3 regions of the Micromonospora sp. NPDC003944 genome follow, and region 1 is predicted to be linked to each of the others. Evidence: riboswitches for the same ligand, from Rfam matches in the RefSeq annotation. Region 1 holds a riboswitch; each other region holds the start of a gene.
The links. A riboswitch is a leader RNA that binds a small molecule or an ion and turns the genes downstream of it on or off. The one in region 1 is predicted to bind S-adenosylmethionine.

Region 1 (7,037 bases):
ACACGCCGCCCGGCTTTGATCACGTACGGCTCACCGTCCCGGTGCCCGCCCTCGTGCTGCATGGCACGTCCCCGCGCGGACTGCCCAGCGACTTGCCGGTTTACGCCGGAACCCGGGGGCGGGTGCGGTCAGATGGAACCACCGGCGCGTCCACCGTCGGCCGTGGTCCGAGGGGGTACGCGTGGAGGCGCTCGTCCTGATCGTGGCGCTCGGCGTCACCGTCCTCGTCGGCACCACCCTCGGCGGTCGGTACCGGGTCGCCCCGCCGGTCCTGCTCATCGCGTTGGGCGTGCTGCTCGGGCTCATGCCGCCGCTGTCCGAGGTCACCCTGGAACCCGACCTGGTCCTGCTGATCTTCCTGCCGGCGATCCTGTACCGGGAGAGCCTCACCATCAGCCTGCGGGAGATCCGGGCCAACCTGCCGGTGATCGGGTTGCTCGCCGTGGTGTTGGTGATCCTCACCATGGTCACGGTCTCCTACGCCGCGCAGGCGTTCGGGGTGAACCCCGCCGCAGCCTGGGTGCTCGGCGCGGTCCTCGCGCCGACCGACGCCGCCGCCGTCACCGGCCTGGCCAAGCGGCTGCCCCGCAAGCTGCTCACCACCCTGCACGCGGAGAGTCTGGTCAACGACGGCACCGCGCTGGTGATCTTCGCGGTGGCCGTGGGTCTGCTCAGCCACAGCGCCGATCCGGGGGTGCTGGGCGTCGGCGAGGAGTTCGTCGGGGCCAGCGTCGGCGGAGTGGTCGCCGGTCTGCTGGTGGGGGTCGGCGTGGTGCTGATCCGCAAGCGGCTCGACGACCCGCTGCGCGAGGGCGCGCTCAGCGTGCTGACACCGTTCGGCGCCTTCCTGCTCGCCGACTCGGTGCACGCCAGCGGGGTGTTGGCGGTGGTGGTCGCCGGTCTGGTGCTCGCCTACGCCGGCCCACGGGTGATTCGTGCCCGTTCCCGGGTGCTGGCGTACGCGTTCTGGGACCTGAGCACGTTCCTGATCAACGGTGGACTGTTCGTCCTGCTCGGCACCCAGATACCCCGGGCGGTCCGGGGCATCACCAGCACCTCGCCGCAGCGGGCGCTGCTGATCGTGCTCGTGGTGACCCTGGTCGTGATCGGCACCCGCCTGCTCTTCGTCTACCTCACCGTGCAGTCGGCGCGGCTGCGGCGCCGTCGCATCATGGACCCCAGCCAGGGGCCGTCGAGCTGGCGGGTGGGGACCGTCGCGGGCTGGTCCGGGTTCCGGGGCGCGGTGTCGCTCGCCGCCGCCCTGGCCGTACCGACGGTGATGGTCGACGGTCGACCGGTGGTCGAACGCGATCTGATCATCTTCGTCACCGCGCTGGTGATCGTCCTGATCATGCTCCTGCAGGGCACCACCCTGCCGTTGGTCGTGCGCTGGGCCGGGCTCAAAGGCGACCCGGAGCGGGTCGACGAGGCCCGCAACGCCCGGCGGCGGGCCACCGAGGTCGGCCTGGCCGCTCTTCCCCAGGTCGCCGCAGAGGTCGGCGCCCAGGACGACTCGGTGCGTCGGCTGGAGGCCGAGTACCGGCGGCACCTGGAGGACTTCGACGACAGCGGCGCGGACACCGCCGAGGAGCGCCGGTTGGAACGCCGACTGCGCCTGGGCGTCCTCGCTCACAAGAGACGGGAGGTCACCCGACTGCGCGACAACCGGGAGATCGACGACCTGGTGCTGCAGGAGCTCCAGTCCGCGCTGGACAACGAGGAGATCCGGCTGCTGGGACGCGGCCCCAACGAGTGACCGACAGCGGCCGTCCGAGCGGCGCGGCTCAGAGCACCTGGTCGAGGAACCGGCGCAGTCGCGGAGACTCGGCCCGCTCGAAGATCGCCTCGGGTGGGCCCTGCTCCAGCACGACGCCCCGGTCCATGAAGGCGACGCTGTCGGCGACCTGCCGGGCGAAGCCCATCTCGTGGGTCACCACCACCATGGTCATGCCGGCGGCGGCCAGGTCGGCCATCACCCCGAGGACGCCCTTGACCAGTTCCGGGTCGAGCGCCGAGGTCGCCTCGTCGAAGAGCATCACCTCGGGCCGCAGCGCCAACGCGCGGGCGATCGCCACCCGCTGCTGCTGACCGCCGGAGAGCTGTGCCGGTCGGGAGTTCGCCTTACCGGCAAGCCCCACCAGCTCCAACTGGGTTCGGGCGACGGCCTCCGCCTCGTCCGCACCGAGTTTGCGCAGTCGGCGCAGCGCCAGCGTGACATTGCGCAGCACGCTCATGTGCGGGAAGAGGTTGAACTGCTGGAACACCATGCCCACCCGCTGCCGCAGCGCGTCCGGGTCGTCGCCGAGCACGCTGCGCCCGTCCAACAGCACGTCGCCCCGGTCCGGTTCGATCAGCCGGTTGATGGTGCGCAGCAGGGTGGACTTGCCCGACCCGGAGGGGCCGATGACGCAGGCCGTCGTGCCGCGCGGCACCGAGAGGTCGGCCCCGCGCAGCACCCGGTTCGGTCCGAAGGCGAGGTGCACGTCGCGGACGTCGAGGCTGACCGAGGTGGTGGTGTCGGTGGTCATCGTCGGCTCCCTTCGTGGGCGGCGGTCAACAGGTCCTCGTCGTCCTCGTCGTCAGGTGCGGCGACCGGGCGACCGTTGCGCAGCCGCCCGTCGATCCAGTTGACGACGTGCGTCAGCGGGACGGTCAACGCCAGGTAGAACAGCCCCGCCAGCAACAGCGCCGACTCGTTGCCGGTGGTGGCGGCGTAGTCCTGCCCGATCCGGAACAGCTCCCGCTGGCTTGCCACCAGACCGAGGAAGTAGACCAGGCTGGAGTCCTTGATCAGCGCGATGAGCTGGTTCACCCAGGCCGGCAGCACCCGCCGGATACCCTGCGGGATGATCACCAGCCGCATCGCGTCGGCCCAGGAGAAGCCGAGAGCGCGGGCACCCTCCAACTGGGCGGCCTCCACCGACTGGATGCCCGAGCGAAAGATCTCCCCGATGTACGCGGCGGCGATGAGCGACAGCGCCAGGATGCCCAGCGGGTAGGGGTCCGGCCCCCACACCTGCATGCCCAGCGGGGCCAGCCCGACGCCGATCAGCAGGATCGTCGCCGCGGCCGGCAGCCCTCGGAACACGTCGGTGTAGACCCGCGCCGGCCAGCGCAACCAGCGGCTGCGGGAGATGCCGGCGACGGCCAGCAGCAGGCCCAGCACCGAGCCGAGCAGGGCGGCGGAGACCGCCAGGATCAGCGTGTTGGGCAGCCCGACGGTAAGCATCTCGGGCAGCGCCTCGCGCATCGCGTCGGCGTCGAAGAAGGTCTCCCACAGGGTGCTCAACGGATCCATCGGTCGTCTCTCCTACCGCCCCGCTCGCTCGTCACCGGCTCAGGACGCGGCCGACGCGGACGCCGACGGCGCCACCGTGACCGCTCCGCTGCCCGGCTTGAAGTCCGCCGGGATCGGTCGGCCCGGGTAGTACTGCGCCTGCAACCGGGTCCAGGTGCCGTCGGCGATGACCTCGTCCAGGGCCTTGTTCAGCGCCTCGCGCAGCTTGTCGTTCCCCTTTGCCACCGCGTACGCGGTCGGCGCCGGGCTGAGCTGCTTGGCCGCCACGGTGATCTTGCCCTTGCTGTCGGCGGCCGACTTCTCGCCGATCTCCGCCGGGGCGATCCACGCGTCGGCGGTGCCCGCCTTGAGCTGGTTGATCGCGCCGTTGTAGTCCGGCACCCGCACCGGGTTGAGTTGCTTGCCGGTGGCGTAGTCGTCCTGGACGGTGCCCTGCACCACCACGACCCGCTTGCCGGTGAGCTGCTCGAAGCCGGTGATCGACGAGCCGGCCGGGACGTCCAGGCCGAAGTAGCCGAAGTCGTAGCCGTTGCCGAAGTCGACCGTCTTCTTGCGGGCCTCGGTGATGGTGATCGAGGAACTGCCGACGTCGAACTTGCGGTTGTTGACCTGGCTGAGCAGCGCGGAGAAGTCGGTGCCGACGAACTCGACCTTGAGGGCGAGCTTGCCGGCCACGGCGGTGAGCAGGTCGTTGTCGAAGCCGGTGAACTTGCCGTCCTCGAGGTAGACGTTCGGCGGGGCGTCGGTGAGCGTGCCGGCGCGCAACACTCCCGGCTGGGCCAGGCCGTACGGGTTGGCGGTGGCGTCGGACGAGCTGTCGTCGCCGCAGGCGGTGAGGGCGGTGGCGGCGAGGATCGCGGCCGTGCCCAGGGCAGCGGCACGGGTCAGGGCAGGAAGGAATCGCACGGGTGTCTCCGAAGGGTGGTGTCTCGGCGCGTACGGGTGTACGCCACCGACGGCGCGCCCGAGGGGCGTACCGGTGGGAAGGTGTTCCGGAAGGGGGTGCTAGCGCGTGGTGCCGCGACGACAGGCGGCGCTGCACATTCGCATCATGTCCACGTGCCGTCGCCGGGTCAGTGCGGGCGAGGGTCGACCGGTGCGGACATCCGCGACGTCGGTCGGTGGGGCGGTGCTGAGGATGCGCATGGTTCTCCCGGGTCTGTGCTGACCTGGGTGCCAGGCCACGCTTGCACCGACGTCGTGCCGGTGCCTGGTCTTCACCCGGGGCACCCCACCGCGGAGGAGGGTTGCCGGCCAGCGAGCCGGGGCTTCGCGCTGGCGCTCATGACCTGCGCCGAGGCTAGCAGCAGGACCGGGTGGCGCGTCCAGTCGTTATGACCACGCTCACCGTCCGCGTCGGGCCGCCCGTACGCAGCTCAGCCGGCGTGCACGTGTGGTCGACGGCCCGGGTCGGGCTCGTGGCGGCGCAGGATCTCCCGGGTCACCGAGGCGATGGCGCCCTGCCCGAACGCCAGGTAGCGCAGGAAGTTGCGCGTCGGGCCACCCTCGGACCACTCGAAGTAGATGTGCGGGCGCCGGTGGCTGCGGTCGCGGATCTCCAGCAACAGGGCGGCGAGCGCGGTGGGCACCGATGAGCTGGCCAGGCTGAGCACCGGGAAGCGGTCGTCGGCCATGCTGCCGCGTACCAACAGCTCGGTCTCGAAGTCGGACGGGTCGGTGACCGTGACCTCGACGAAGATGACGTCGCTGTCGTCCGGGAAGTCGTTGTCGGCCATGGTCTGCGCCAGCTTGGCGCGGTACTCCGCCTCGTCGCGTCGGTCGGGTTCGTGCGCGACGAGGCGGATCCGTCTCCCGGCGCGTTCGTCGATCATCCGGGCCGCGGACGGGTCCAGCTCGACGTGGTCGACGCGCAGCTCGTAGGCCCGCATCAGACGGGACAGCACCGACACCAGGATGATCCCGCCGATGAAACAGGCTGCGATCTTGACGCCGCTCGGACGCTCGACCACGTTCGCAAGCGTGGTGTAAATGAAGATCACCGCGATGACTCCGAACGCGGCGGTGCGGCCACGCTGACGCTGCCGGTGCGCCGCGAGCGTCACCGCCGTCGCGGCCGAGGTGATCAACACCAGAACCCCGGTGGCGTACGCGCCGCCCTGCGCGTCCACGCTGGCCTCGAAGACGATCGTGATCAGGAAGGCCACGCCGGTGAAGACCAGCACCAGCGGCCGGACGGCTCGCGCCCAGGTCGGCGCCATGCCGTAACGGGGCAGGTAGCGCGGCACGAGGTTGAGCAGACCCGCCATCGCCGACGCGCCCGCGAACCAGAGGATTCCGATCGTGGACAGGTCGTAGACGGTGCCGAACACCTCACCGAGGTGGGCGTGCGCCAGGTACGCCAGCGCCCGCCCGTTCGCCGGCCCGCCCGGCTGGAAGGCCTCCGGCGGAATGAGCACGGTGGTCGTCACGCTGCTGGTGATCAGAAAGACGCTCATGATCAGCGCCGCGGTGGTGAGCAGCCGACGCGCGCCACGGATCCGGCCCAGCGGTCGTGCCTCCGAGTCCTGCGGGTCACCCCGAATGCTCGGCATGACCGCCACACCGGTCTCGAAGCCGGACAGGCCCAGCGCCAGCTTCGGAAAGACCAGCAGCGACAACCCGACCACCAACCAGGGATCGCCGTGCCCGGTGGTCAGCATGGTGGTCCAGTCGCCGACCGCGTGGGGATGCGTCGCCACCCGCCAGAGCGCGTCGACCACCACCACCGCGTTCAACGTCAGGTAGACCGCGACCAGGACGACGGCGATCCCGATGGCCTCGGTGAATCCCTTCAGGAACACCGCGCCCAGCAACGCCACGAGCAGCAGCGTGACAAGCACCTCGTGACCCTTGAGCCCGCTCGGCCAGAACGGGTTCTCGTCGATGTGCGCGGTCGCGTCGGCGGCCGAGAGGGTGATGGTGATGATGAAGTCGGTGGCCACGAAGCCGAGCAGCACCAGCACCAGCAACTTGCCCGGCCAGTAGCTCAGCAGACGGACGAGCATCGCGATGGAACCCTCGCCGTGCGGGCTCTCCACCGCCACCCGCCGGTAGACCGGCAGCGCCCCCAGGAGGGTCACCAGCACCAGCACCAGGGTCGCCACCGGCGAGAGTGCCCCGGCGGCCAGCGCGGCGATGCCCGGCTGGTAACCGAGTGTGGAGAAGTAGTCGACCCCGGTCAGGCACATCACCCTCCACCACGGGTGGTGCCGGTGCTCCGGCGGGCGCCCGTGCGGCCCCGGGTGCTGGACGGCCTGGTCCGAGCCGGCGTCGAGCAACCATTCCCGCAACCGGCGGGCGCGTCTGTCGACAGTCACCGGCGCGTCCCCCGTCATCCCGCCCACGGTCACCGTGAGTATCCGCCTGTCGGGCTGTCCCCGTCCGCTGGTGAGCGGAACCCGGCCGACGCCGGGGCGGGTTTCGGGCCCGGGACAGGGGGGAAGCAGCGCTCCCGGGTTGGCGCGCGCGCCGGACCGGAGGGCACCGGGGGAGGGACAGGGCATGGTCGGCGGCCGTCGCTTCCGCCCGGGTGGTGGCTTCGGCCGCCAACTCGACGAGTACGAGACGAGGGTCGGCGTGCCGCCGCCCACGGAGTCGCCGGCCGCCGCGCCCCAGGGCGGTCTGGTGGACAGCGCGGTCTACCGCCGGGGGCACCGGTTCGCCTCGCCGCCCGGCCTGGCCGAGACGTACCGCTGCCTCCAGGAGCAGGACGGCGCGATGGCCTGGATCGGGTTGTACC
Region 2 (7,037 bases), on a different contig from region 1:
CCCGCGCCCTCGGGCTGGACGCGCCACCGCCCGCACCGCCCACCCCCGCCGCAGCCGCGCTGGCCGCCCGCACCGCCCCCGGCCGTCCGGCCGCCGAAGCGCCGGGCCGCCGCCTCGCCGGCGAGGTCACCCCGAACGCCGTGGTACCGGCCACCGAAGGCCCCGGGTGGCGGTCACTCGACGTCGGGTCGCCGTTCGACTACGCCCGGCAGGGCATCCTGTACGTCGCCGCGCACCTCCCCCGCCCCAGCGTCTCGGGGCTGCCCGAGGCTGCCGGAGAGGAGTTGCTCGGGCTGGTCGAAGCGCTCGGTGGTCGTACTCTCGGGCTCTTCTCCTCCCGGCGGGCCGCGCAGCAGGCGGCGGAGCTGTTGCGCGCGCGGACCGACCTGCCGGTGTTGCTCCAGGGCGAGGAGGCGCTGCCGCTGCTGGTACGTCGCTTCCGCGAGGAGCGCGCCAGCTGCCTGTTCGGGGTGATGTCGCTCTGGCAGGGGGTGGACGTGCCGGGCGACGCCTGCCAGCTCGTCGTCATCGACCGGTTGCCCTTCCCTCGCCCGGACGAACCGCTGGCGGCGGCCCGGGCGGCGGCGGTCGACGCGGGTGGTGGCTCCGGCTTCGCGGCGGTAAGCGTGCCGATCGCGGCGGTACGGCTGGCGCAGGGCGTGGGCCGGCTGATCCGGGCGACCGGCGACAAGGGTGTGGTCGCGGTGCTCGACTCGCGACTGGAGACGGCTCGCGGCTACGGGCCGTTCCTGCGCCGGTCGCTGCCCCCGTTCTGGTACACCACGCGCCCCGAGGTGGCCCGCGGCGCCCTGGAACGCCTCGCCAAGTCCTGACGCCCATCCCCGCCGCGCCGCCGTCGCGGGCCCCGCCACGCGGCAAGATCGCGCTGCAACGTGGAAAGAGTGGCCTCCCTGCTGCGGGAGGCCACTCTTTCCACGTTCGTGCGTGATCAAGCCGGTCTGCGGGGCGCCCGAGCCCGAGCGGGGCGGGTCTACGGGGCCTGGGCGGCGACGACCACGGCGTCGGGTGGGGTGTCCGGGACCCGTCGGGCGGCAAGCCGGCGGATCGCGGTGTTCAGCACCGCGATGAGCGGCACCGAGACCAGCGCGCCGGTGATGCCGGCGAGTACGACACCGGCCGCGATACCGATGATCACCGCGAGCGGGTGCAGTGCGACCGCCCGGCCCATGATCAGCGGTTGCAGGATGTGACCCTCCACCTGCTGCACGACGATCACCGCAGCCAGGATGATCAACGCGGTGACCGGGCCGCTGTCGACGAGGGCCACCAACACCGCCACGCCGCCGGAAAGCGCCGCACCGACGATCGGAATGAACGCGCCGAGGAAGACCAACGCGGCAAGCGGGAAGGCGAACGGGATGTCGAAGGCGACCAGGAAGATGCCGATGCCGACCGCGTCGATGAAGGCGACGAGCACTGTCGCGCGGACGTAGGCGACAAGCGTCTGCCAGGAGGCGCGGCCCGCGTCGTCGACCTTCCACCGGGCGGCCACCGGCAGCAGCCGGACCAGGAAGCGCCAGATCCGGTTGCCGTCACGCAGGAAGAAGAAGGTCGCGAAGAGCACCAGCAGCGTGCCGGTCAGCACCTCGGCAAGCGTCGCGGCGGTGCTCAGCGCGCCGCTGGTGAACCTCGAGGTGTTGTTGTTGATCCAGGCCTGCGCCTCGTCGATGTAGCGGTCGAGTTGGGTGTCCGAAAGATGCAGTGGGCCTGTCTTCAGCCAATTCTGGATCTGCCGGACGCCCTCCGACGACTTCTCGCTCAGCTCCGGTACGCCGCGGATGAACTCGTTGACCACGAGCGTCAGCGTGCCGATCACCGCGGCCAGACCGCCGACAAGCACCACCGCCGTCGCCAGCGACCGGGGGAACCGGACCCGCAGCAACCAGCCCACCGCCGGGGCGAGCAGCGCGGAGAGCAGCAACGCGATGGCCAGCGGAATGATCACGATCTTGACCGTGCCGACGATCCGCAGCAGCGCCCAGGCCACCACGCCGATCACGATCAGTCGCCAACACCACGCGGCGGCGATCCGCAGCCCGTGCGGAACGTCGGCGTCGTCCCGACTGGAGGTGGAGCTGTGCAGGTCCACCGGCGGTTCCGCGCCGTAGACTGCGGCGCTCGACGGCGCGGTCGGCCCCGGCACGGTCGGCGACGCCACCCGGGCAGCCTCCGACGCGTCGTCAAGCGCATCGGACGAGGCGCCCTCGTCGGCGCGCGCCGACTCCTGTCGTGACTGGTAGGCGCGGCGAAGCCGCCCGCGTACCCGCTCGAAGCGGCTCAAGCGCACCTCCTGGCAGAAGAACCCGGCCCGCCAACGGCGACAGGTCGGACAGCATACGTCCGTTCCCGACACCGTAGGGCAGTTCAGCCACACATTGCCCCGACCACCTCCGGCGTAACCACCGGCGGGCCACCGTCGGCCACACGGTAGCGTCTGCGGCGTGACCGCCGACAACGATCTCGACGCCGGCCTGCCGATCCGCCTGCTGCACGACCGCGTGCTGGTGCGGATGGAGGGCAGCGAGGGCGAACGCCGCTCCACCGCCGGCATCGTCATTCCGGCGACCGCAGCGGTCGGCAAGCGCCTCGCCTGGGCCACCGCGGTCGGGGTCGGGCCGAACGTCCGCGCCATCGTCTCCGGCGACCGGGTGCTCTTCGACCCCGACGACCGCTCCGAGGTCGAGCTGCACGGCCGCGGTTACGTGCTGCTGCGGGAGCGGGACGTGCACGCCGTGGCCGCCGAGCGGATCGAGAACGACTCGACCGGCCTCTACCTCTGACGCACCTCCCCCGGCCACCAGGCCCCGTCGCGCACCGTTTGCCCGGCCGTACGACGGGAAGCCATCCGGCGACCGTGGCCCTGGGGAGGGACGATGCCGGTATTCGTAAAGAAGCTCTTGACCTGGGGCAGTGTCGCGTTCCTGATCTACTTCATGGCCTTCCGGCCGGACGGTGCCGCGCAGATGTTCAGGGCGATCGGAGCCGCGCTCATCGCGATGTTCCAGGGCCTAGGTGACTTCCTAACCTCACTGATGACCTGACACCAAACCCCGCCCCGCCTTCGCCCTGCCCTGTCCTGCCGCGGCCCCTGCCCCACCCCGTCGATCTTGGACTTGTGATGGGCGACAAAGTCCACAAGTAGCCCCAAACCAGGCACCCCAACTCCTTGATCGACCCGGGTCAGCGCCGATCTTGCACTTGCTGTCCCGGCATAAGGGGCATTCAGGGCTTCTCGACAACAGCAACCGCAAGATCGGCGCGGGCAGGGCGCGGGGCGGGGGCGGGGGGGCCGGGGGGCGGCGGCGGGGTGTTAGGGGTGGGTTGGTGGCCAGGGTGGCGCTGCGTGGGGGCCGGGCCAGGCGGGTGGGGTGTAGCCGAGCGGGGCCGGGGTGGGGGCCAGCACTACCGGGATCGGCACGACCGGCTCGTCCGGGGCGTCCACCGTGCGCTGCGTACCGTCGGGGAAGCGCAGGTGGTAGCGGCTGCCGTCCCAGACTCCGGCCGGGGCCTGCGGGTCCCGACCGACGAAGAACGTCCGGTACGCGCTGATCGCGTCCAGCAGCTCGCGCTCTTCGCGGGCGGTCCGCTCCTGGTCGGCGGGTTTGCGGTCCAATCCACGCAGCGCCCCGTCGCGTAGCAGGGCCAGCCGGGTGGCTGCGGCCTGGTAACCCCGCATCGCCCGCACCCCGGCGTCGCCTGCGACTCGACGCGCCCAACTGCGGGCGGCGTGTCGCCGGCCGAGACTGCTCAGAGCGGCCACCTCGGGCGGGCTGAGCCAGCCGGCACGGACGTAGTCGGGTAGGACCCGCTCGGTGAGCCGCCCCTCCCAGGCGCGCAGCCAGAGCGCCAGCCCCACGGTGCCGAAGAAGACCGGCACCATGAGGCCCAGGAAGCCGTACAGCATGATCACGGCCTCGCCGGTGGCCTGGGTCAGCGTGGGCAGCAGGTTCCACGTGCCGTGCAGCATCATCGCCAGCAGCAGGCCGGCGATCGGGGCGAGCACCCGGATGCGTCGGTCGGCCGTCCGGGAGGCGATGCCCAGCCCCACACCGGTCATCGAGGTGAAGAGGGGATGGGCGAACCCGAACAGCAGGATCCGCAGGATGAAGATGGCGATGACCTGCTGGATGCCGGTGGCAGGACCGTAACGGTCGGCGCCGGACGCGTAACCCAAACCGCCCAGGTAGAGGATGTTCTCCACCATCGCGAAGCCGACCGCGGCGAGCCCGCAGTAGACCAGGCCGTCGGTGATCCCGGACCACTCGCGGCGGCGGAACACGAGCAGCAGGATCGGGCCCAGCGCCTTGGTCAACTCTTCGATGAACGGCGCCACCAGCACCCCGGTGAGCGCGGACGGCAGGCCCCAGTCGTCGAACAGGTTGGCCGCGAAGTCGTTCACCGTGAGCGAGGCGGCGGTGGAGACGAACGCCCCCCAGGCGAAGCAGAAGATCAGGTACTTCAGCGGTTCCGGTTCGTAGCGGTCCAGCCAGAGGAAGCAGGCGACAAGCACCGGCACCGGCAGGATGGCGGCGACCACCCCGATCAGCAGGGCCTGCGCACCGAGCGACTGGCCGAGTGTGAAGACCATGAACACCGCGCAGGCCGCGATGAGCAGCACCACCCCGGCCAGCACCAGGAACCGCCGCCAGCCCAGTCGGCGCAGCGGCATCCGGGGCGTCTCGCCCGTGGGCGGGGCGGCGGGAGCGGGCGGGGCGGCGGGCGACGGCGGCAGCGGTGTACCGGGCGGGGTGTCGGCCATGCGGTCAGCGTAGCCATCCGCCGCCGGCTGGTTCGGTCGCATCGGCAGCCGCTATGCTGCCGGCAGGTCACGAGCGCCAGCGTCAAGCCCCGGCTTGCTGGCCGGCAACCCTCGTCGAGTTCGCGGTGGGGTGCCCCGGGTGATGACCGGGCCCAGCCCGATCGGCGTGCTGGGCAAGCGCGGACCCCGTCCCGATGCCGCATCCGGGGTCCCTGACCCCGGAGGTTCCGGCGTGTCCGTCACTGTCGTCCCCGCACCGTCACGTCTGCCCACTGCGCCGCTCGACGTCCTGGGCGTGCCGGGTGAGATCAACCTGGACTACGCGGCAAGTGCGCCGTGCGCGCGGGCCGCCGCCGACGCGGTGGCCGAGCTGCTTCCCTGGTACGCGAGCGTGCACCGCGGAGCCGGAGCGCTGTCGCGGCGCTGCACCCTGGCGTACGAGCAGGCGCGCCAGACGATCGGCGACTTCTTCGGGGCTCGCGCCGACGATCACGTGATCTTCACCCGCAACACGACCGACGCGCTCAACCTGCTGGCGAGGGCCGTGCCGGCCGGCACGACGGTGGTCACCTTCGCCGGTGAGCACCACGCCAATCTGCTGCCGTGGCCGCGTGGGTCGGTGCGGTTGCCGGTGCCCAGTGACCCCGACGGTGCGGTACGCGATCTCGCCGCCGCCCTCACCGAGCTGCGTCGGGGCAGCAGCCCGGCCCTGCCGGTGCTGGTGGCGGTGACCGGCGCGAGCAACGTGACAGGTGAGCGGTGGCCGGTCGCCGAGCTGGCGCGGGTGGCCCACCGGCACGGTGCCCGGATCGTGCTCGACGCCGCGCAACTCGCCCCGCACGCCCCGGTCGACCTGCTCGCGCTCGACGTCGACTACCTGGCCGTGTCCGGCCACAAGCTGTACGCGCCGTTCGGCGCGGGCGTGCTGATCGGTCGGGCGGACTGGCTGGACGCCGCCCCGCCGTACCTGGCCGGGGGTGGGGCCACCAGCCATGTCGGGCCGGCCACCCACGACGTGACCTGGACGACCGGCCCAGCGCGACACGAGGGTGGCACCCCGAACCTGCTCGGCGCGGTCGCGTTGGCGGCGGTGTGCGCGGCCCTCGACGACGCGGACCAGGCCGCGTTGGTCGCCCACGAGCAGGCCCTGCTGGCCCGGCTGCGGACCGGCATCGCCGCCCTGCCGCACGTCGTCGAGCTGCGCACCTTCGGCGTGGACGCGCCCCGGGTCGGCATCGTGTCGTTCGTGGTCGCCGGATGGGACTCCACCGAGGTGGCCACGCGGCTTGCCGCCGAGCACCGCATCGGCGTACGGGACGGGTTGTTCTGTGCCCACCCGCTGGCCCGGCGTCTGCTCGGCGAGGCGGCGGGGCGTACCGGCCGGCGGGACCTGCCGCCGACCGCGCTGCGCGCCAGCATCGGGCTGGGCAGCACTCTCGATGAGGTGGACCGGCTGCTCGCGGCGCTGGCCGAGCTGGGCTGAGGCCGGGCCGGCGGGGCTCTCGGTCAGCCGACCGGCGGGGCGGTGGGTGGCTTCGGCGCCGCACCGGGCTCGACGGGTTCACCGACCGGGCGTTCCTGCTCCCCGAAGGCGGTGCGGATCCACCGGTTCGCCTCCTCCTGCTCGATTCCGGAGGCGACCAGCAGGTCGCTCGCCGTCGTCCGGACCTGGGCGATCACCACACTGCCGGAGAAGCCCACCCCGTCGCCGTACGCCCGGCCGGCCTCGCTGACCGCCCGCAGCGAACGCTCCCGGGCCTTCTCCGGCTCCTCACCGGAGGCGAACTCGTGCTTGAGCAGCCGGACCGACTCGGCGAGGTGACCGATCGCGTCCGGCATCGGATCGGGCACCGGCTCCTCGTCCTCGACAAGCGTCACGGACCGGCGGATCAGCGTGCCGCTGTTGCGCATCGCCCTGTCGATCGGGTCGGCGGCCTCCGCGTAGTGGGTCAGCTCGTCGCGCCGGTGCCAGCGGGCCGGGGAGAGGGTCGCCGTCTCCTTCGCCCCCTCGATCGCCTCGCCGAGGGTGGCAAGTTCCTCCTTGTTGTTGCGCAGCCTCTCCAGTGCGCCCTGGATGGTGGCGCGGTCCCGGCTGCGCAGTCCGTCGGCGGTGGCGTCGAGTTGGGCGGCCAACAGGTCCAGGGCGGGCCGAGCCGCCCGGTTGATCACTCGCAGCGGGTTCAGCGGCAGCAACACCGCCGTGACCAGCAGCGCGATCCCACCACCGAGGAACGCGTCGACGAAGCGGGGTATCTCG
Region 3 (7,037 bases), on a different contig from region 1:
GTGAAGTTCCTGACCGTCCAGTGGCTCGACCACTACGTCAAGGGCGAGGGGGACGCGCCCGGCGACGACTTCACCTGGTCCCGGATCGCCGGCTTCGACGCGCTCGACCGGGGCCTCGTCGCGACCGGCTTCCGCCGCGCCGACTATCCGGGCCTGACCGGCACCGCCCGCCGGGAGGTGACGGTCATCGGCCCGGCGCAGCCGATCGCGAACCCGCCGAACGGCAACCCGGCGGCCATCTCGTCGATCCCGTTCGCGGGCGGGCTCGCCTCGCTGCTGGACGGGGTGGCCGGCGACGTGCCCGGTCAGCACGCCCAGTTCGAGTCCACCCCGTTGACCGAGGCCGTGGACGTGGCGGGTGCGCCCACCGTCACCCTGCGCGCGGCGTCGCCTACCGGCGAGGCGGTGCTCTTCGTCAAGCTCTACGACGTCGACAAGGACGGCGCGGCCACCCTGCCCAACGGCCTGGTCGCCCCGATCCGGCTCACCGGCCTGCCGCAGCAGGTGCAGGACGCCCGCCCGGTCACCGTGACGCTGCCCGGGATCGTCCGCCGGGTGGAGGCCGGGCACCGGCTGCGGCTGGTGGTGGCCACCTCCGACCAGGCGTACACCACGCCCGCCGCGCCGACCGTCTACACGGTGGCGGCGGACGGCGCGGTCAGCCTGCCCACCGTCGACGGCGAGCCGATCCCCACCGCGGCGACGGTCTGGCGCTGGGTGCTCGCCGGCCTGCTCGCCGCGATCCTCATCGGGCTCGTCGTGGTCGTCGCCCTGGTCCGCCGACGGCACCGCCGCCAGGACCGGTCGGTGCATCCGGAGTACGCGGACACCCCGCTGGCCGTGCGCGCACTGCGCAAGGAGTACGCGGACGGCTTCGTCGCCGTATCGAACGTGGACTTCGAGGTGCACCCCGGTCAGGTGGTGGGTCTGCTCGGGCCGAACGGCGCCGGCAAGACCACCACCCTGCGGGTGCTGATGGGGCTGACCCAGCCGACCGCGGGGGAGATCTACGTCTTCGGTCGTCGGCTGGTGCCCGGCTCGCCGGTGCTGTCCCGGATCGGGGCGCTCGTGGAGGGGCCTGGCTTCCTGCCGCACCTGTCCGGTCTGGACAACCTGAAGGCGTACTGGCGGGCCACCCGTCGACCGTGGGAGGACGCACAGTTCGACGCGGCGCTGGAGATCGCCGGGCTGGGTGACTCGGTACACCGCAGGATCAAGAACTACAGCCACGGGATGCGTCAGCGTCTCGCCATCGCCCAGGCCATGCTCGGCCTCCCCGAACTGCTGGTCCTGGATGAGCCGACCGACGGGCTCGACCCGCCGCAGATCGCCGAGATGCGCCGGGTGCTCCAGCGCTACGCCACGGACGGTCGGGCGGTGCTGGTCTCCAGCCACCTGCTGGCCGAGGTGGAGCAGACCTGCACGCACGCGGTGGTGGTGAACAAGGGCCGGATCGTGGCGTCCGGGCCGGTGGAGGAGATCGTGGGCGAGTCGCCGAGCGTGCTCTTCGACGTGACCGATCCGGCGGCGGCACGGGTGGTGCTGGACCGGCTGCACGGGGTCCGGGTGTTGCCGGAGAGCGACGGCCAACTGGTTGTCGACACCAACGGCACGGCCCGCAGCGAGGTGGTGGCGGAGCTGGTGCGCGCCGGCATCGGGGTGGATCGGGTGGTGCCTCGGCGGCGCCTGGAGGACGCGTTCCTCGCCCTGGTGGGCGAGAACTCTCGGGGAAGCGGTGACCGGTGATGGCTGTTATTGACGCGGGTGAGGCCCGTGGTTACCGGCCGTCGGCCACCATGCCGTTCGCGGCGGAGTTCCGTCGGCAGGCGTCCCGGCGGCGGACCCAGCTGGCGCTCGGGTTCATGGTGTTGCTGCCGCTGATCATCCTGATCGCGTTCCAGTTCAACTCCGGTGGCGACGACGACAACGGCAACAACGAGTTCGCCAGCCTGGTCGACCTGGCCACCTCCGGCGGGCTCAACTTCACCCTGTTCTCGATCTTCGTGTCGGCGTCGTTCCTGCTGGTGGTCGTCGTCGCGCTGTTCTGCGGCGACACGGTGGCAAGCGAGGCGAGCTGGGGCAGCCTGCGGTACCTGTTGGCGATCCCGGTGCCCCGGGCGCGGTTGTTGGCGGTGAAGCTGGTGGTCGCGCTCGCGTACTCGGGTCTGGCTCTGCTGCTGTTGGCGGGCACCGCCTTGCTGGCCGGCACCCTGCGCTACGGCTGGTCACCGCTGCGCAGCACGGTCGCCGCCGAGCTGGAGCCCACCGAGGGGTTGCTCCGGTTGCTGGCCGTGCTGGGCTACCTGGCCGTCGTACTGCTTGTGGTTGCCGGCCTGGCGTTCCTGCTGTCGGTGACCACGGACGCCGCGCTCGGCGCGGTCGGTGGTGCGGTTCTGCTGTGGATCCTGTCCAGCATCCTGGACCAGATCACCGCCCTGGGTGCGCTGCGTGACTTCCTACCCACCCACTACAGCACCGCCTGGCTGGGGCTGCTCTCGACTCCGGTGCAGACCGACGACGTGGTACGCGGCTGCATCTCGGCGATCAGTTACGCGACGCTGTTCTGGGGGCTGGCGTTCTGGCGCTTCACCCGCAAGGACATCACGTCGTAGCCTTCTTCCAGGCGCTGACGCCGATCCGGCCGGTGTTGCCGAGGTCGATCGGCCCGTCCGGGTCCACCTCCTCGGCCGGTTGCCCGGCGGCGGGTGCCACCGTCAGAAACTCGCCGTTGGTGGCCACCACCGTCGAGTCGGTGACAAGGTTGCGCCAGAGCACCACGGCGGTGGCCCGCTCCCCGGCGGCGAGGGTGACCGGCCGGGGTGGTTGGTCGAAGCCCGAGGTGATCTCCTTGGCGCCGTTGACCACGCGCAGCATGATCGGCTCACGCTCCTCGTCGAACACGTGCAGCACCGGATACCCGTTGAGCTGGTAGGGGCGGTGACCGCAGTTGACAAGCTCCACGCCGAGGGCGCGCAGGCCCATCGCGGCGTCCCCGCCGGTCGACCGGATCCGAATACCGCTGGTCGGGCACTCGACCGACGGCGTAACGCTCGCGGACGGGCCCGCTTCCGGGCTCGACGCGGCGGGCGGCGGCCCGGTCGGGTCCCCGCCCTGGCCGCGATGGTCGCCGGGGGTGCAGGCGGCGAGCAGAAGGGCCGCCGCGATCGCTACGCCGGCCCGTCGCCGTGTTGCCGTGTGGCTGGAGATCATCCACCGATCCTCTCCCATCAAGGCGCCCCACCGCTGCTTGCACTTGCTGTTGCGGCATCAGGGGTCACACCGCTTTCACGAGGGATCTTCCCACCAGCAAGGAAGTTATGTTCTTCGATGTCTGTGTCCTTCACGATTGACGAGACCTATTCGCTCTCTTCGATGGAGGTTCGATGAACGTCTCTCGGCTCGGCGGGCCGATCCTGTCCCTGTTCCGCATCGTGATCGGCTTGCTGTTCACGCTGCACGGCCTGTCCTCGGTGTTCGGGTTGTTCGGCGGCAACCCGATGACTGGCAAGGCGGTACCGTTCGGCACCTGGCCCGGCTGGTGGGCCGCCCTGATCCAGCTGGTCTGCGGCGCCCTGGTGCTGGTCGGGCTCTTCACCCGACCCGCCGCGCTCCTCGCCTCCGGCTCCATGGCGTACGCCTACTTCGTCGTGCACCAGCCGGACCACCTGCTGCCGCTGCACAACGGCGGCGAACTGTCGGCCCTCTTCTGCTGGTCGTTCCTGCTGGTCGCCGCGCTCGGCTCCGGCCCGTGGGCGCTCGACGCACTGCTCTCCCGACGCCGCACCGACGCTCCGTCGTCCCGGGTGGCCGAACCCAGCCCGGTGTCCGTCTGACCGCACCCGTTCCGCGCGTCGCCGGAGCCCCGACGAGGTGGTTCCGGCGACGCGCGCCGGGGAGTGGTCTGGGGGAGCGGTCGGTCGGGTGATGCCGTGAACGATTCAGCTCCAAAGGCTGCGCGGGGCAGGTCCGTGGCCAGGGGGCCAGGGGCGGGAAGGTCCGGGAATCGGGCGCGGTGCAGGTCCGGGACCAGGGAGTCGAGGCGGTCAGGCCGGCGGGCGGGAGGCGAGGACCGCGTCCAGCAGGCCGGGGTAGAGCTTGTCCACCTCGTCGCGGCGCAGCCGGACCAGTCGACTGGTGCCGGCGGCCCTGGTCCGGGTCAGGCCCGCCTCGCGCAGCACCTTGAGGTGGTGGCTGCGGGTCGCCTTGGAGACGCCGAAGTCGAGGCTGCCGCAGGCGGCCTCGCCACCCTCGGCAAGTGCCCGGACGATCTGTAGCCGCACGTCGTCGGCGAGTGCGGCCAACACGCTTGTGACCGGGACGTCGGTCAGGTCGGGCTCATGCGGCTCCATGTGACCAGTGTAACCCTTGTTCGACAATGATCGAACAAGACCCTATGGTCGGTGTCGTTGGTTCGACGATACTCGAACATTGGAGTTACCGATGCGATCCCGCGCCACCGCGTACCCACTGGTCGCCGTGCTCGGCTGGGGCGTGATGTTCCCGATCCTGGCCAGTGCGCTCGACCGGGTCGACCCGCTCAACCTGACCACCGCGCGCTACCTGCTGGCCGCCGTCGTCCTGGTCGCCATCCTGCTGCTCCGCGAGGGGGCCGGCGCGCTGCGGCACGGTGGTCGGGCGGGGGAGGTCGTGGTGCTCGGAGTGGTCGGCTTCGCCGGCTTCAACCTGCTCACCAACCTGGCACTCGAACACGCCGCACCGCAGCAGATCTCTCTCTTCGTGGCCACCACCCCGGTGATCACCCAGCTCGTCCGCTGGGCTCGCGACGGCGTACGCCCGAAGCCGCTCCTGTTGGCCCTCTCCCTGGTGGCGCTCCTCGGAGTCGGCCTGGTGATCACGCGCGGCAGCCTGGCCGGGCTCGGCCAGTTCGGCCTGGGCGGGCTGATGATGATCGGCGCGGTGCTGGGCTGGGGCATCTACACCCACGGTGCCAGTCGGTTCGGGGAATGGTCCCCCCTGCGCTTCACCACCCTGACCGCGCTCGCCGGTACGGCGGCCATGCTCGTCCTGAGCATCGGCGCCGACGCGGTCGGTTGGCAGCACGCGCCGGCCGCCGCCGACCTCGCGGCGGTCGCCCCGCAGTTGGCGTACGCCGTGCTGGTGGGTGCGGTGATCTCGGTCCTGGCCTGGAACACCGGTGTGCAGCGACTCGGTTCCGCAAACGCCGCGCTGTTCATGAATCTGGTCCCGGTGACCACCTTCGCGGTGCAGATCGCCCGCGGCTACCACCCGGAGCCCGTCGAGCTGGTCGGGGCCGCCATCACGATCGCCGCCCTGATCGCCGCGAACCTCGCCGCCCGACCCCGGACCCCGGCACTGCCAGGGCCGAGCGCCGTCACCGACCCGGTCGCGGTGACCGACCCGGTTGCGGTGAGCGCCCGCTGACCCACTGTGTGGGATCGGCGGTAGCAAGGGTCGACAGCGTTGTCCTAGACTCGGCGGCACAACTGAATACCTCATCCAGAGGGGCTGAGGGATACGGCCCGACGACGCCCCGGCAACCACCCCGCGCGCTCACCGCTGAGCGACCCGCGGGGCAGGTGCCAATTCCGTCCCCGCCGCACCGTGCGATGCGGGGAAAGATGAGAGGACTCTCGACATGACGTCGACGCTCGTCACCTCCGGCATCGACACCTCGGCCAGCCCCGCCCGCGCCCTGGTCTGCCGTGCCTGCTCGGCCCGCTACCCGCTCGCCGCCCAGCACGCCTGTTACGAGTGTTTCGGCCCGCTGGAGGTCGACTACGACGCCGCCGCGCTGGCCACCGTCACTCGCGAGCAGATCGAGGCCGGCCCGAACAACATCTGGCGGTACGCCGCGCTGCTCCCCGCTGGTCAGGACCCGGCCAGCCGGGTAAGCCTCGACCCGGGGCTCACGCCCCTGGTGGCGGCCCCGCACCTCGCCGCCGAGCTGGGCATCACCGCGCCGCTCTGGGTCAAGGACGACAGCGCCAACCCCACCCACTCGTTCAAGGACCGCGTCGTCTCGGTGGCGCTCACCGCCGCCAAGGCGCTCGGCTTCACCCGGTTCGCCTGCGCGTCGACAGGCAACCTGGCCAACTCGGTGGCCGCCCACGCCGCCCGCGCCGGGGTGCCCTCGGTGGTCTTCATCCCCAGCGACCTGGAGCAGGGCAAGGTCATCACCACCGCCGTGTACGGCGGCGAGCTGGTCGCCATCGACGGCTCGTACGACGACGTCAACCGGCTCTGCGGCGAGCTGGTGGAGACCGACGAGTTCGAGGACACCGCGTTCGTCAACGTGAACGTCCGGCCGTACTACGCGGAGGGCTCCAAGACCCTCGGCTACGAGGTGGCCGAGCAGCTCGGCTGGCGGATCCCGGCGCAGGTGGTCATTCCGATGGCCAGCGGCGAGCTGCTCACCAAGATTGACAAGGCGTTCTCCGAGCTGGTCGAGGTCGGCCTGGTCGAGGCGCCGGCCGGTGGTTGGAAGGTCTTCGGCGCGCAGTCCGCAGGCTGCAACCCGATCGCGACCGCCCTGCACGCCGACACGGACACGATCATCCCGGTCAAGCCGACCGGCATCGCCAAGTCGCTGAACATCGGCGACCCGGCGGCCGGTCTCTACGCCCTGGAGGCGGTCCGCCGCACCGGCGGCTGGATGGAGTACGTCGACGACGACGAGATCCGTGCGGGCATCCGAGACCTGGCCCGCACCACCGGGGTCTTCGCCGAGACCGCAGGCGGGGTGACAGTGGCGGTGCTGCGCAAGCTCGTCGAGTCCGGTCGGCTCGACCCGACGGCCGAGACCGTCGTGTTCAACACCGGCGAAGGTCTGAAGACCATCGACGCGGTGGCCGGCCAGGTCGGGCCGACCCACCACATCAAGCCCTCGCTGCGCGCCGCCCGGGACGCCGGTCTCCTCGGCTGAATCCAGCCGGTGACTGGGTTTTCGCTGTGAGTGTGGAAAAACCGCCGCTACGGACTTGACGGCAGGAACCGGACGGCGCAAGATGCTCCGTGCGGGAGGGCATTTCGCCGAAGACTTTTGAAGTTCTTGCGAC

Region 2: it holds a riboswitch for S-adenosylmethionine, as region 1 does, so the genes downstream of both, ACWER9_RS04010 (aminotransferase class V-fold PLP-dependent enzyme) here and ACWER9_RS13585 (ABC transporter substrate-binding protein) in region 1, are expected to answer to the same signal.
Region 3: it holds a riboswitch for S-adenosylmethionine, as region 1 does, so the genes downstream of both, thrC (threonine synthase) here and ACWER9_RS13585 (ABC transporter substrate-binding protein) in region 1, are expected to answer to the same signal.

What each region holds. Positions count from the first base shown of each region.
Region 1 covers NZ_JBSGIV010000022.1:17,147-24,183, reverse strand. Annotated here, with positions in the region: gene ACWER9_RS13600 (Na+/H+ antiporter) at 182-1,756, shown strand; gene ACWER9_RS13595 (amino acid ABC transporter ATP-binding protein) at 1,785-2,528, opposite strand; gene ACWER9_RS13590 (amino acid ABC transporter permease) at 2,525-3,298, opposite strand; gene ACWER9_RS13585 (ABC transporter substrate-binding protein) at 3,338-4,204, opposite strand; SAM riboswitch class IV at 4,477-4,588, opposite strand; gene ACWER9_RS13580 (amino acid transporter) at 4,675-6,615, opposite strand; gene corA (magnesium/cobalt transporter CorA) at 6,800-7,037, shown strand, end outside.
Region 2 covers NZ_JBSGIV010000005.1:66,656-73,692, forward strand. Annotated here, with positions in the region: gene ACWER9_RS03985 (ATP-dependent DNA helicase) at 1-833, shown strand, start outside; gene ACWER9_RS03990 (AI-2E family transporter) at 992-2,302, opposite strand; gene ACWER9_RS03995 (GroES family chaperonin) at 2,463-2,801, shown strand; gene ACWER9_RS04000 (hypothetical protein) at 2,895-3,062, shown strand; gene ACWER9_RS04005 (PrsW family intramembrane metalloprotease) at 3,332-4,822, opposite strand; SAM riboswitch class IV at 4,846-4,966, shown strand; gene ACWER9_RS04010 (aminotransferase class V-fold PLP-dependent enzyme) at 5,013-6,263, shown strand; gene ACWER9_RS04015 (FUSC family protein) at 6,287-7,037, opposite strand, start outside.
Region 3 covers NZ_JBSGIV010000005.1:90,336-97,372, reverse strand. Annotated here, with positions in the region: gene ACWER9_RS04120 (alpha/beta fold hydrolase) at 1-1,746, shown strand, start outside; gene ACWER9_RS04115 (ABC transporter permease) at 1,746-2,612, shown strand; gene ACWER9_RS04110 (DUF4232 domain-containing protein) at 2,602-3,210, opposite strand; gene ACWER9_RS04105 (DoxX family protein) at 3,384-3,833, shown strand; gene ACWER9_RS04100 (ArsR/SmtB family transcription factor) at 4,044-4,349, opposite strand; gene ACWER9_RS04095 (DMT family transporter) at 4,441-5,403, shown strand; SAM riboswitch class I at 5,472-5,607, shown strand; gene thrC (threonine synthase) at 5,618-6,904, shown strand.